One region of the Corynebacterium capitovis DSM 44611 genome, then DNA from elsewhere that is predicted to be linked to it. Evidence: riboswitches for the same ligand, from Rfam matches in the RefSeq annotation. Region 1 holds a riboswitch; the other holds the start of a gene.
The links. Region 1 has a riboswitch for cyclic di-AMP ahead of CAPI_RS03905 (C40 family peptidase). Riboswitches for the same ligand answer to the same signal wherever they lie in the genome.

Region 1 (7,368 bases):
CTCGTCCAGTAGGGCAGGCAGGCTAGCGGCCCTGGCCGGGTTCTCCCTGGCCGGGTTCTAGTCAGGTCGGCCGCAGAGTAAACGCTCAATCTCATCCACCAAGAAGTCGCTTAAGGGAAAAAGATGGATAACACCCAAAAGAAGACGCCGGCGCAGGCGCGGAGGCGTCGCAAAATGCGGCGCACCGTCGCCGGGGCAGCGGCGCTGACCTTCGGTCTGACCGGGGCGGGTTTTTTGGCCACCGCGCTGACTCCTAACGCGCAGGTTGCTACTGCCCAGCGCGACGACCAGGCCCTTGTTCAAGAGGGCAAAGACATTTACGACGTGGCGTGCATCACCTGCCACGGCGCCAACCTCGAAGGTGTGGAAGGCCGCGGTCCCTCCCTCATCGGTACGGGTGAAGGCGCGGTGTACTTCCAGGTCAACTCGGGGCGTATGCCGATGATGTCGAATGACGCCCAGGCGGAGCGTAAGAAGCCCCGTTACACGGAGTCGCAGGCTCTTGCTATCGCCGCCTATGTTGCCGCCAACGGCGGTGGCCCGGAGCTCGTTTACAACGAGGATGGCACGCTCGCGATGGATTCTCTGCGCGGCGAGAACTACGACGGCACCATTCAGGCCGAGGACGTTGCGCGGGGTAGTGAGCTTTTCCGCCTGAACTGTGCGTCCTGCCACAACTTCACGGGCCGCGGTGGTGCGCTGTCCTCCGGTAAGTACGCGCCTGAGCTGGACGCTGCCAACGAGCAGGAGATCTACCAGGCGATGCTGACCGGCCCGCAGAACATGCCGAAGTTCTCTGACCGTCAGCTGACGGCCGACGAGAAGAAGGACATCATCGCGTACATCAAGTCCGCGAAGGAGACGCCGAGCCCGGGTGGTTACGCACTGGGCGGCCTCGGACCGGTCTCTGAGGGCATGGCTATGTGGATTATCGGCGTCACCCTAGTTGCCGCCGCTGCTATCTGGATTGGATCGCGTTCATGAGCAACGAAATGAAGAAGAACTACACGGACCAAGAGCTCGACCGGATGAACAACGCCGAGCTGGCGGCGCTTGGCACCGAGCTCGACGACGTTACCGTCGCCTACCGGAAAGAGCGCTTCCCGGCGCAGGATGATCCGCGTGAGAAGTCCGCGGCCACGGGCATCAGCATCTGGCTGATCGTTTCCGTGCTGGCCGGCCTCGCTTTCTTGGGTGTCTACCTGTTCTGGCCTTGGAACCCCAAGTTTCACGGCGACGAGGGCCTGTGGCTCTACACTCTCTACACCCCGCTTCTCGGCCTGACGTCGATGCTGTCGCTGGGGACCTTCGGCATCGCGATCATCCAGTACGTCAAGAAGTTTGTGCCCGAGGAAATCTCGGTTCAGCGGCGCCACGACGGGCGTTCCACCGAGCTCGACCGCCGCACGACCACGGCACTTCTTAACGACGCCTGGGAGACGTCAACCCTTGGTCGTCGTAAAGCACTGCAAGGCCTCCTTGGCGGCGCGGGCCTGCTTGCTGGTCTGGCAATCGTCGCCCCGCTCGGCGGCATTGTTAAGAACCCCTGGAAGCAGCGCCACGCGCTCGGTTACCAGGGTGACGGTACCTTGTGGACGCACGGGTGGACCCTCGCCAACGAGGGCAAGAAGATTTACCTCGGCCGCGACACCGGCGCGATCGCCGAGCTGCACACCGGTGAGGCGGGGTCCCACTACAGCACCGCTGGCGTGTCCCGCCTCGTGCGTATGCGTCCCGAGGACCTAGCCGCCGCGTCGATGGAGACGGTCTTCCCGCTCTACGAAGAAGACGTCAACGACGGGTCGACGTTCGACGCGACCCGGGACGTCTACGAAAACCACATGCACTCGATCCACGGCCCCCGTAACGCCGTCATGCTCATTCGGCTGCGTTCAGCGGATGCCCGGAAGGTTGTCGAGCGGGAGGGTCAGGAATCGTTCCACTACGGCGACTACTACGCCTACTCCAAGATCTGCACGCACATTGGTTGCCCGACGTCCCTCTACGAGGCGCAGACCAACCGCATCCTGTGCCCGTGCCACCAGTCGCAGTTCGATGCCCTGCACTACGGCAAGCCCGTGTTCGGGCCAGCCGCCCGTGCGCTGCCGCAGCTGCCTGTGACAGTTGATGAAGACGGATACCTCGTTGCCAACGGAAACTTCATTGAGCCCGTCGGCCCTGCATTCTGGGAGCGTAAGTCCTAATGAGTACAAAACTCTCTAAAGCCGCGGACAATGTCGATTCGCGTTACACGATCTCCGGTGCTCTCCGCCCGCAGCTAAACAAGGTCTTCCCGACGCACTGGTCCTTCATGCTCGGCGAGATGGCCCTGTACAGCTTCATCGTGTTGCTGCTGACGGGTATCTACCTAGCGCTGTTCTTCGACCCCTCGATCACCAAGGTGATCTACGACGGCTCGTACCTGCCTCTCAACGGTGTCGAGATGTCGCGCGCGTACGCGACGGCGCTAGACATTTCCTTCGGGGTCCGTGGCGGGCTCTTCGTGCGCCAGATGCACCACTGGGCAGCGCTGATGTTCGTCATGGCCATGTTTACCCACATGATGCGCGTCTTCTTCACCGGCGCCTACCGCCGCCCGCGCGAAGCAAACTGGCTCATTGGCGTGACCCTCATCCTGCTGGGCATGGCCGAGGGCTTCCTCGGTTACTCGCTGCCTGATGACCTGCTCTCTGGTGTCGGTCTGCGCATCATGTCCGCGATCATTGTCGGCCTGCCGATCATCGGTACGTGGTTGCACTGGGGCATCTTCGGCGGCGACTTCCCCTCCGACTTGATGCTTGACCGCTTCTACATCCTGCACGTGCTCGTCATCCCGGGTATCATTCTCGCGCTCGTCGCGGCGCACTTGCTTCTCGTCTGGTTCCAGAAGCACACCCAATTCCCTGGGCCGGGCCGAACCGAAAACAACGTCATCGGCGTGCGCATCGTGCCGATCTTCGCTGTGAAGGCGATCGGATTCATGTTCATCGTGTTTGCGGTCCTCGCGGGTATGGCCGGTATGACGACGATTAACTCCATCTGGAACCTCGGGCCGTACAACCCGTCTCAGGTTTCGGCCGGATCCCAGCCCGACATCTACATGCTCTGGACGGACGGCGCGGCACGTGTCATGCCCGCCTGGGAGCTGTACCTGGGCAACTACACAATCCCCGGCGCATTCTGGGTTGCGCTGCTCTGTGGCGCGATGGTCGTGCTTCTCTTCGCCTACCCCTTCATCGAGAAGAAGGTTACCGGCGACGATGCCCACCACAACCTGCTGCAGCGCCCGCGCGACGTTCCGGTGCGAACTGGCATCGGTGTGATGGGTCTGGTGTTCTTCCTCCTCCTCACGATTTCTGGCGGAAACGACCACGTCGCCCACTTCTTCCAGATCTCGCTCAACGCGATGACGTGGGTCGGGCGCATCGGCCTGATTGTCCTGCCCCCGTTGGCGTACTTCATCACCTACCGCATCTGCGTTGGTCTCCAACGCTCCGACCGTGAGGTGCTTGAGCACGGCATCGAGACGGGCGTGATCAAGAAGCTGCCGAACGGCGCGTTCGTGGAAATCCACCAGCCGCTGGGGCCGGTTGACGAGCACGGCCACCCCGTCCCGCTCGAGTACGCGGGCGCCCCGGTGCCGAAGCAAATGAACCAGCTTGGGTTCGCCGATTCGGAAACCGTCGGCAAGCTGAAGGCAGCTTCCCTGAACGAGACTGAGCGCGCGCGTGAAGCGGACGCTCGGAAGCACCATGATGAGATCGCGACGTTGCGCGCCCTGGAGCAGACCAAGGGGTCCTCCGACCGCGACGCGACGTACGGGGACGGCAAACCCCGACACTAATCCGCGATCGCTTGGATATCGGCGGCCCCTCCCTTGACGGGAGGGGCCGCTGTTTCTTGAGTGGTGGACCCGTGGTGCTGTGTGAGAAAGGTCACTGCCGTTGTCAGCGGAGGCGCGGCTCGCTCGCAATAGTGGCGGGTTTCCCATGAAGTGCCAGCTCAAGCCGCGAATTGAGCTAACAGCTGGCACAGTAAATTCCCAGATTGAGGGGTCTGGGGGGTCAATCACGGGGGTCAGAGGAAATAACAGCGCGATAACGCGCGTGGCGGTTGGACATCTTCCGTGTCCATTTCGTAATCTTACCGAGACATTGCGACAACATGCGTTGGCTGCAAAGTACAAAACGACATATGAGCCGAATCTCTTCTCGGGCCGTTGGCAGGGAAAGGGAACCGGGGAACCAGGCCGCTTCTGCGGCGCATGCCTGGGGTTAATGCCCGCAAGGGCACTCCATGATTCAGGAGTGCGGAGCGCGGCAGGGCTGTTCTCAAGCCTCACCCGTCAGCTAACTCGGTAGGCAAACGAGAAGATATGGAGATCATTTCAGTGGCTAAGCACCGTCGCCAGGAGAAGAACATGGCCCGTAACGTGGCCGCCGTCAGCGCAGTGGCCGCAGGCGCGGCCCTCTTTGCCCCCGCCCAAGCAGGCGCGGCCGAGGTCCGGATTCCCAACAGCACCGTGTCCGTCGAGGTCCCGGGCCTTGAAAACGTTGCGGGCCTGGCTTCCGTCCCGGGCATCGAGCAATATGTTCCCTCCCTTGCGCAGGCGTCGTCTGATGTGGCCGAGCAGGTCGCTGATACCGTGGCCGCCCCGGCAGCGCAGCAGACAGCTGGCGAGCGCATCGTCGAGATCGCGCGTTCTAAGATCGGCTCCCCGTACGTGTACGGCGCGTCCGGCCCGAACAGCTTCGACTGCTCCGGTTTCACCTCCTGGGTCTACGCCCAGGCTGGGAAGTCCATTCCGCGCACCTCTCAGGACCAGGCCTCGAGCGGGCAGCAGGTGTCCCTCGACCAGCTGCAGCCCGGTGATATCGTCTCTTACTACAGTGGCGCCTCTCACGTTGCGATCTACGCGGGCAACGGCACAATCATCGATGCTCTGAACGACGGAATCCCCGTTGGCGAGCGTCCGCTGGACATGATGCCGATCTACAACGCGGTCCGCTTCTAAGGGCAGAAGTTACGGCCGGGCGAGGTTGATCTTGATCACTCGTCCGGCTATAGTCCTATAACGGTTTAGTAAAGATTGGGTGATGCCCTTAAGGGTGTCGCCACTCCCGAAAGAGGACTTCGTTGGGCAAGCATTCTCTCCCGTCCCGCCACCTTCCCGCGCGCGTAGCGCTGGGCGCCCTTAGCTTGAGCGTCGCTGGCGCTGCAAGCGCCATCGCGGTCGTCGGTGTAGAGGCGGGGACCGGATTGTCGGCTACGGCGAATGCGGATGACATCCAGACACTTATCGACGATCTCAGCTCAGTGTCCCATGACGCGACCGCTAAATCGGAAGAGCTGAAGGCCACCGAGGATGCAATTGCGCAGGCCGAGGCGGCGCTTCCCGCCTTGTACGCGCGCGTCGACCAGACCCGCGCTGAGGCGCAGGCGGCTGCCGGGGCGCGCAAGGCGGGTCAGCTGAGCCTGAACGGGGTCGCCGCGTCCCAGAACCGCACCTCGGCGTCGGACACGCTGGTGAATAACCTCGGTGCCTCCAACCCGCAGGAGCTGATCGACCGGGCCGCGTACTTGGGGTCGATCTCCCGCAGCAACGAACGAGCGCTGCAGGACCTCCGGCAGCTCACCGCTGACGCCGCTGAGCGCGCCACCGAGGCCAACATCGCCGTCGTTGAGGCGGAGTATCAGCGCAACCAATTGGATGCGAAGCGCTTAAAGCTCGAGCGCGAACGCGCGGACCTCGACGCCAAGGTCAAGGAAGTGGAGGCACGCGTCAACGCGCTAAGCCCCGCCGACAGGGTGCTCTGGGAGGCGAAAGACAACCCGATCCTGGCTCCGCTGGCGGACCTGAACAGTGCGGCTTCGGGCGTTGTGTCTGCGGCGATGGCCCAGCTGGGCAAGCCATATGGGTGGGGTGCAGCCGGTCCCGACGCTTTCGACTGCTCCGGGCTCATGGCGTGGTCGTACGCCCAGAACGGCAAGTCGATTCCCCGCACCTCTCAGGCTCAACTCGCGGGGGGAACGCCGGTGTCGCTGTCCGAGCTGCAGCCCGGTGACATCGTTGGTTACTACCCGGGTGTTACCCACGTAGGCATGTACATCGGCAACGGCCAGGTGGTCCACGCTTCCGACTACGGCATTCCTGTGCAGGTCGTGCCACTGAACTCGATGCCGATCCAGGGCGCCGTCCGTTACTAGCGCCGGATGACCACCCTTCTGGTCACCAACGACTTCCCACCTACCGTTGGTGGGATCCAGTCGTATCTGCAGGACTTCGCGGCGGAATACGTCAGCCGCGCGGGAGCCGATCAGCTGGTGGTTTTCGCCTCTACGCAGGACGCGGAGGCCGCGGCCTCTTGGGACGCGACCGTGCCCTACCGAGTCGTGCGCTGGCCGCGGTCGGTCATGCTTCCTACGCCGGCCACGGTTCGGGAGATGCAGCGTCGGATCCGTGAGGAAAGAATCACAACCGTCTGGTTTGGCGCGGCGGCGCCCTTGGCCGTCATGGGAGCCGCCGCTAAGCGGGCGGGGGCGACGCGGGTCGTGGCCACGACCCACGGGCACGAGGTCGGGTGGGCCATGCTGCCGGGTGGGCGATCCGTGTTGAAGCGCATCGGCTCCTCCGCGGACGTCGTGACGTATATCTCGAGCTACACTCTCTCGCGGTTTAGGCGGGCTTTTGGTGACGACGTCGAGTTTGAGTGGCTGCCATCTGGAGTTGATTCGGGTTTCTTTCGCCCCGCGACGACAGCGCAACGAATGGCAACGCGCGAGCGCTTTGGGTGGGGGAATGAACCCCTCATTGTGTGCGCATCACGTCTTGTACCCAGGAAAGGGCAGGACCAGCTCATTAGGGCATTGCCCGCAGTGCGTGAGGCCGTTCCCGGGGCGCGGCTTGTTCTCGTCGGCACCGGCGCTGCCGAATCCCGGTTGCGAGCCCGGGTGACGCGGCTCCCCTCGTCGGATAGGGAGGCGGTGGTCTTTGCAGGTGCGGTTTCCCGGGAAACCCTGCGCGATATCGTGGCGTCGGCGAATGTTTTTGCCATGCCCGCGAGGACTCGCTGGGGTGGTCTCGACGTCGAGGGCCTCGGCATCGTCTACCTCGAGGCTCAGGCCTGCGGGGTTCCGGTGGTAGCAGGAGCATCGGGCGGGGCGCCCGAAACCGTGTCCCGCGAGACGGGCATCGTGGTCGACGGGCGAGACGTGGACTCGCTGAGCGCCGAGCTGGCGGGGTTGTTAACGGACCCGGAGCGGTGCGCCGAGATGGGGGCCGAGGGGAGACACCGGGCCGTCGACACGTTCGCGTGGTCACGCCTCGGGGATCACCTGTACGGCATCCTCGGTGGCGGGAGATAGACT
Region 2 (7,368 bases), 790 kb from region 1:
GCATGAGCACCGACTTTACGCCGCCTCTACGCGGCGGCGGCCTTGAGCCACGACATCTTGCGGCCGTTGTTTAGAATCGAATTCTTGTAGATTCTCCCTGCCAGCCAGACCACGCCGGCCGTCGCGACGAGCGCAAGGGCAAAAGAGGCAGCGAGCTTTACCGCCGAGAAGTTCCCCGCGGCATACGTCAGCGGGGCGGCGAAGATGGAAAACGGCGGGATCCAGCTGGCCACCTGCATCCACGTCTCGGAGGTATGAAGCCACCCCAGCAGCGGGATGTACATCGTGGCCATCAGCAGGAGAAGAACCGGCATCTGTGTTGATTGGAGGTCCTCGCTGCGCTGGACCAGCGCACCCGCTGCTGCGTAGAGAGCGCCGAAGAACAGCATGGCTGCTAGCCACGCCCCCAAAAGCACCGGGACTATGCCCCAGTCGAAGGATATGTCGCTGGCCAGCCCCGTGACCGCCAGCGCGACCGAACCAGCCCCGATAACAAGGAGCGTGGTGGCGAATCCGATGGCAATCGCCCCAAGCAGTTTCCCGGCGAGAAAGTCGCGGGGCTTCACCGAGGCGAGTACGAGCTCAACCACGCGGGAGGACTTTTCCACGGTGACGCGGCTGCCGACATTCGCCGCGAAGAGCACCACGGTGAACATGATGATTATCAGCGCGGCGAAGACCAAGCCGAGACGGGTAAAGTCGGCATCGGTCGTGTCCGCGTCGGCCGACAGATCCACCAACGTCACCGTTGTATTAGGCGAGGCCGCGGCGAAGTCGGCCGGGGACACACCGAGAGCGCTTAGGGCGGCGGTTGTGGAGTAGAACGACGCGGCCTGGTTCACGTGGGCATAGATGCTTGACGACGCTTCGGCGCCATCGTCCACCAACTCCCACCCCGAGGGGGAGGCGACGACGGCGGCCTCGACGTCCCCGTCGCGGACCAGCTGCTCGGCGGCACTACGGTCGGGGGCGTCGCGTGGCTCGAGCCCGGACCCGTCAAAGGCCGAGGCGGGTAGGCCCACGGTAGCGACCACGGGGGCGGAGTCCGACTCCTCAGAGTTGGCCTTCCACCCGATGACGCCGATGATCCCCACGATGCCGATGAGCAGAAGGGCGACGGTGAACCACACCGACTTGAGGCGGGCGACGACGTGAATTTCCCGCGCCGCAGTCAGGGCAATTGTGTGCACAGGTGAGTAGGGGCGGGTCACGCCACTGCCTCCTTAAAGAGTTCGGACAGGTCAGGCACAACGCGGGAGAACTCGTGGACCTCACCCGCATCCAGAGCGGCGCGCAGGATTCGCTGGTCGTCGCTCGCCTGCTCGGTTTCGACAACGACGTGCGTTGCTGTGTCCTCGACAAGCCGAGCACCCTCAGGCAGCCAGTCGCGGGCAGCGGTCGCCACCCGGAAGCGCACGGGCCCGCCCTGCCGTAACTCGTCGACGGTTCCTTCGGCCACCACGCGGCCGCGAGCCACGATCCCGACACGGTCGCACAACCGCTGCACCAAGTCGAGTTGGTGTGAGGAAAAGATGACGGGGACGCCATGCTCGCGCGCGCGGCGGGTGAGCATCGTGCTCATGACATCGACCGCGACGGGATCGAGGCCGGAGAAGGGCTCGTCGAGGATCAAAACGTCGGGGTCGTGAATGAGGCTAGCGGCCAGCTGCACGCGCTGTTGATTGCCGAGGGAGAGATCGTCGACCTTGTCCTGGAGGCGCTCGCCGAGCCCCAGCTCTTCCAGCAGGCGCGTCCCGCTGCGGACAGCGTCGTCGCGCGCCAGCCCGTTCAGCCTGGCCAGGAAGACGAGCTGCTCAAGGACCTTTTCCTTGCCGTACAGCCCGCGCTCTTCGGGCATGTACCCGATGCGGCGACGCGAGTCGTCGTCAAGCGGGGCCCCATCGAAGAGAACCTCGCCGCTATCCGTGGCGAGGACTCCCATGGCGATGCGCATGGTGGTGGACTTGCCGGCGCCGTTGGAGCCGACGAAGCCGTAGATTTCACCGGGGTGGACGGTCAGGCTCATTCCATTGAGTGCCTGGTTATCGCCGAAGCGCTTATACAGGCTGACAATGTCTAAGGAGGGCACGCGCCCTAGGCTAGCAGTACGTGGGTGACGCGGGGCAGCGAGATGCGGACCACGCTGTTTGTGGACTCTTCAAGCACATCCACCTGCCCAGACGTAGCCGAGAGGGGAAGAGCAGTAAGGGTCTTTGAACGTCCCTGGGCATCGACGAAGCCGATTGCGACGTGCCGTCGCGCGCGAACGGCAGCGCGCAGCGTAGACAACATGCTGTCATTTTCTTCAGTTTCCGTTGCCCCAGTGGCATCCGCCGTCCGGACGGCGCGCACGATCTCCTCCAGGTGCGCGGGGGAGACACCGTGGGGGGAGGGCAGGCGGGACGGCGTCGCCGCGACCAGACGCGGTTCGGGGGCCATGTCAATGCGCGCGCCCGTGAAATCCTCGGCGCTTGGTTGGAGGCCCACCCCGCGAAGCTCGCGCATGAGGGCGGGGAGGCCAAGCAAGGAGATCGCGACCGTGGGCGCGATGACGCGCAGCGAGGAGACGCGCTGTGCAGCTAGAGCGATAAGGGCGGGGTCCTCGCTGTGGATGTAGCTTGCGGCGGCGCCGGCTCGGGTGGCACCGTGGTGGCGCGCGGTGTCGTCGATAAGAAAGCTCATGGCGGGGGGAACCTCGCCGTCGACATAGCGCGCGAGCCACGAATGGAGCTCTGCAGCCGTCGTGCCGGCATTCAAAGCGCGCCGGACGGACTCGTGGGTGACCCGGTAGACGCTAGCCAGGCCCGGTGACTCGAGGTCAGCGAATAACTCTAAGACGCGAGCCATCTCAGGTGGCATGGGGCCGGGGGCAAGGATTGTCATATCCGCCTGGGCGATGACGGCATCAACCTCCGCGGGAACGAGTGCTGCCGCTGCCCGGGTGACATCCTCGCCGTTAAGCACAGCCGCCAGGGGAGAGGAGGGGAGACCATTGCCGAGCGCGCCGATCATGCGCCCCTCCTCGACGACGTCCTCGATGAAGTGCGAGGTCATCCCTGCAGCGGCAACGGGAAACCTGTACAGCAGGGTGGGCATCAGTGCCTCTGAGGCGCAGCGCACGACAATAGAGCGCGGCGTGCGCACCTCGGGCCGGTGCGTCTCCTTAGAGAGCAATCGCTGCTCGGCGCTTCGTTGCCAGGGGGATGCGAGCCACCCGGTGAGGAGTGTCGACCATTGGGCGGCGAGTGGCGAATCGAGCCAGGCGGGCGCGTCGCGGGTCGCGGCTAGCACGTCGGTGCCATCGACATTGCCACGGCCGACCACACCCGCCGATTCTCCCACCGTGATGATGAAAGACGGGTCAAAACCCAGGGCTTTGCTTAGCGACGCCACCGCCCTGAGCCCAACCGAACCGTCCTTATTCAGCGGCACCGGTGACGCAAACAGCGCCGTGAGGAGTTGACGCATGCGCCGCACGGCATCGAGGCCGTGGTCGGCTGCCACCGAATCCACCGCGGGGTCTTCGGTGGCGCTGCGCCCATCCGGCGGGATGACAGGATAGACACGCGGGGTCATTCCTCCTAGCGTCTCGCGCACCGGGCGAGGCAGGCGTACGGTGCGCTCGTCGACGCGCACGAGCAAACCGCGCTCGAGAAGTTGGGGGATGGGTCCCCGAGGGTCCGCGTCCGCGGCCGCTGCCCGAGTCGTACCGATCCCGCCGGAGGAAGCAAGAGTATCGAGCACCTGACGTTCGCGGGGCCCTAACTGCGCGACCTTCTCTTCGACGTCGGGAGGGACCGGATCGAGAACCCGCCAGCCTGCGGGGAGGGTGGCAAGAGCGCCGGGGGAACAACGAAGAGCGTCGTCGGGCCCGTAAAGAAGCGCTTTTTCCCTAAGTGATCGCACGGCCCCGGCGACATCGAGGGGGAGGTGCGCCAGGAGCCCGATGTCGATAGGCTCCAACTCGGCTCCCGCGTCACCGGCCGCCTCTAAGACGGCAAGTTCCCCAGCGTTGAGCGCGCGTACTACTCGGGCCACAGAACCGGGTAGTGAGAGTCGAGTGGCCAGGGAAGCGAGCGACGGTGGGGTGGGCACCGTGACGTCGGGGCGGGCTGATAGGACTGCGCGAAGTTCATCGTCGGTCATGGCGCGCAGGGCGGTGAGGAGATCAGACATTACGGGGGTGATTTTACGTGCGTTTTCGAGGCCGCCGTGAAACAATAGGCCTTATGGCTAACGACGTTGAGAAGATCGGTCGCGCAAACCCAGCGTGGCCGGAGCACACCCCCGGCAACGGTCACCCGGTGACGGAAATTTCCTCCAAGCTCGCTGGTGCCTCAAGCCCGTTCGGCGATGATCTGATTCTTCCCCGGCCCGCCGAGGAGATCGCGTACGTTCACCCGACGACGCGCATCAACCGCTAGAACGCAAACGCCAAAGGCCCTCGCAAACGCGAGGGCCTTTGGCGTTACATGGGCGCTTAGCCGCGGACGCCAGCCACCACCGTGTCGATGATGGCTTTATTGGCGGTATATGCGTCGCGCACCTGCGCGGGCACCTCCAGACCGTAAGCGCTCAGGGTGCTGCTGAGCTGGGCGTAGAGCGCGTCAGAAGCGGAGTCCGCCGGAGCCTGGACCTGCGCGTACTGAGCGGCCGGCTGAGCGGCCGGCTGGGTGGCCTGAGCGTACTGGGCGTCGCGGTTGGTCGGCGCGGAGTTCAGACCGAGCTGGGCGGAGCAAGCCGGCCAGGCGCCCCAGCCCTGGCCCGCGAGGGTGCGCTCAGCCACAACGATCTGCTGCTCGCGGGAGGCGAGGTTAGCAGTCGGGGCGAACTCCGCGCCACCGTATGCCTGCCACGTTGACGGGGAGAACTGCAGGCCGCCCTGGTAGCCATTTCCATTGTTGATGGCCCAGTTTCCGCCTGACTCGCACTGGGCGAGGCTGTCCCAGTCGGCGTCAGATGCCGCGGAAGCGTTCGGGGCGATAATGCCCGTCAGGGCGGCGGCTGCCGCGGTGCCGACGAGGGCCTTCTTGCCCATGGATGCAGTCTTCGTGGAGTGGCGTCCCATACGAATGTGTTTTCCTCTCTTCTGCGCCTGCGGAGTTAGCTGTCGGGTTCTGGCTGAGGTGCCAGGCCGCGTAGGCGGCCTCACCCCTAGGAGAGTGATCTCCGGCGGCGACATCGTGTGCGTCCCGTGTTCGTCCGCGGTGGGTTCCCCGCTTCTGTCCTCATGAAGTTTGTGGATGGGGTACAATGTATGCCTTAGATGACGCGGAGCCGGACAGAATTCGGCGTAGCTCCGAAGGCGTGAGGGCTACTCTAACGATGTGTAACGGTTATGTCACGCGATGGACACAAAATGACTGCCGTGCCGCCGAAAACCCGACCCTAGCCACTGTGTTTATGCTGCAAGAAGCGCGTTTTCCGCGCGTGGGTGATATGTGTCACATCTCGCGTTGCGGCTCCCCGTCGATAGAATGACTTCTTCCCATAGGGTTCCCATAGGGTTTACCTAGAGCCCCAAAGTGTTGATCCCGTAGAGAATGTAGGAGTGAGTGCTCAATGCCGATCGGAAAGGTGAAGTGGTACGACGCTGAAAAGGGGTTTGGATTCGCCTCCAACCCCGGTGACGAGGATGTTTTCGTCGGCCAGGCGGTGTTGCCCGAGGGTGTTGACGAGCTCGTTGCGGGCCAGCGTATCGAATTCGACTTCGCGGCTGGGCGCCGGGGTCCTCAGGCGCTGCGGGTTCGAATACTCGACACCCCCAAGCGCCGCCCGGTTCACCGCCGCAAGCCCGAGGAACTTGGCAGCATGCTTGCCGACGTCATGACGCTGATCGAAACACAAGTGCAGCCCGCCCTGACCGCAGGCCGCTACCCGGAGCGCAAAGAGGCGCGGCAAGTCGCCGAGATTCTCCGAGCTGTGGCGAAAGAGCTCGACGCCTAATTAGCTGGGGCATTAAACGACACTGAATAGGTTGCAACGACGGGGGTCTCGTGGCCCTGAGTGTCCGTGCCGACAGTAAGGAACGACACCTCGGCTACGACGAGGTGGGCCTCGCCTTTCGTGGCGGGCGCGGTCGCTTCCAGCGCGTCCCCCGCCTGGAAGAGTTGTTGGTCGTTAGCGGCCGGGTCGTCGTAGATAGTGAGCAACTGCCAGCTCGACTCCCCAATTTCTTCGGGCACGCGAACGGTGACATCGGACCCAGTGTCGAGGGCCAGGCTGGGGGGCTGTCCTCCCTCGCACTCCGCGTCAAGTTCGCACACCGTGTAGGCGCCCACGTCGAGTGTCGCGTCACCGCTGGTCACCGCAACCGTCACTTCGGAGGCGGGCCTACCCGGCTTGTTTTTCTGCCAATCCCAGAAGGCGTAAAGGCCGGCGACCAGAACGAGCACCCCGAGGCCCAGCACGATAAGCAGTTTCCACGCGGAAGTTCGCGATGCGTTTGTGGCCATGGTCGGAGATTTTAATCTTCGGGTTCGAAGGTGACGGTGTACAGGTCGGGCCACCGCTTGCCGGTGAGAAAAAACTCGTCGGTCCCGGGTATCTTCGCGATGCCGTTGAGCACGTTGTTGGGGTCGGGCGCGGCGTTGTTGGGAACGCCGGAGGCGTCGATAACTGCGGTGACCACTCCCGTTGTGGCATCGATACGGACGATATCCGTCGTGAGGAAGATGTTGGCATATATGTCATCGTGGACGCATTCAAGTTCGTTGAGCCCCGTGACGGGCTGGCCAGCGCGCGTCACCTCGAAGCGGCTGCGCTCGGTCAGTGTCTCCGGGTCCATTCTGCGCAGCTCGTTGGAGCCGTCGGAGACCACCACCTCGTCCCCGCGGGAGCAAGCGCCCCAACCCTCCCCGGATAAAGGGACGCGGGCTGTCTCCTCCAGCGAGTCTGCATCGCGCTGGATGGCCACGCCATCGCGCCAGGTGAGCTGCCATAGCGACGAACCCGCGCGGGTAATCCCCTCTCCGAAGAACGACGCATCGAGGTCGCGGGAGGAGAGCATTTCGCCATCCACCGTGCGGCGGTACACGCGGGACTGGCCCACCCAGCCAGTGCCGACGTACAGTGTGCCATCCTCTGCCATTTCCAGGCCCTGCGTGAAGCTACCGGTGTCCGCCGGGTGGCGGTCTTTCACTACCGCCACGAGGTGCTCTGGCTCGTCGCCAGGATCGGCGGGGGAAGAACATGCAGCAAGAAGCAGTGCGGTACTGACCAACGCGGCGAGACGACCCATGCGGTCTATCATGCATCCCTCGCGCATAATGGGGGAGTGACTGAGAAGAGGAACGCGGACGCTCTGCTCGGCCCCAGGGCTGTTTCAACCGCGCGGGCGGCGCTGGGTGAAATCGCCGAGGGTGGCGT

Region 2: it holds a riboswitch for cyclic di-AMP, as region 1 does, so the genes downstream of both, CAPI_RS07725 (resuscitation-promoting factor Rpf1 domain-containing protein) here and CAPI_RS03905 (C40 family peptidase) in region 1, are expected to answer to the same signal.

What each region holds. Positions count from the first base shown of each region.
Region 1 is NZ_CP047117.1:785,504-792,871, forward strand. It holds gene ctaE (aa3-type cytochrome oxidase subunit III) at 1-12, shown strand, start outside; gene qcrC (cytochrome bc1 complex diheme cytochrome c subunit) at 124-984, shown strand; gene qcrA (cytochrome bc1 complex Rieske iron-sulfur subunit) at 981-2,204, shown strand; gene qcrB (cytochrome bc1 complex cytochrome b subunit) at 2,204-3,844, shown strand; cyclic di-AMP (ydaO/yuaA leader) riboswitch at 4,188-4,379, shown strand; gene CAPI_RS03905 (C40 family peptidase) at 4,376-5,014, shown strand; gene CAPI_RS03910 (C40 family peptidase) at 5,137-6,207, shown strand; gene CAPI_RS03915 (glycosyltransferase family 4 protein) at 6,214-7,365, shown strand.
Region 2 is NZ_CP047117.1:1,574,651-1,582,018, reverse strand. It holds gene CAPI_RS07750 (DNA repair helicase XPB) at 1-10, opposite strand, end outside; gene CAPI_RS07745 (ABC transporter permease) at 27-1,211, opposite strand; gene CAPI_RS07740 (ABC transporter ATP-binding protein) at 1,208-2,089, opposite strand; gene CAPI_RS07735 (helicase-associated domain-containing protein) at 2,095-4,176, opposite strand; gene CAPI_RS07730 (hypothetical protein) at 4,230-4,424, shown strand; gene CAPI_RS07725 (resuscitation-promoting factor Rpf1 domain-containing protein) at 4,481-5,068, opposite strand; cyclic di-AMP (ydaO/yuaA leader) riboswitch at 5,078-5,252, opposite strand; gene CAPI_RS07720 (cold-shock protein) at 5,563-5,946, shown strand; gene CAPI_RS07715 (DUF2771 family protein) at 5,943-6,455, opposite strand; gene CAPI_RS07710 (glutaminyl-peptide cyclotransferase) at 6,467-7,252, opposite strand; gene CAPI_RS07705 (DUF3027 domain-containing protein) at 7,277-7,368, shown strand, end outside.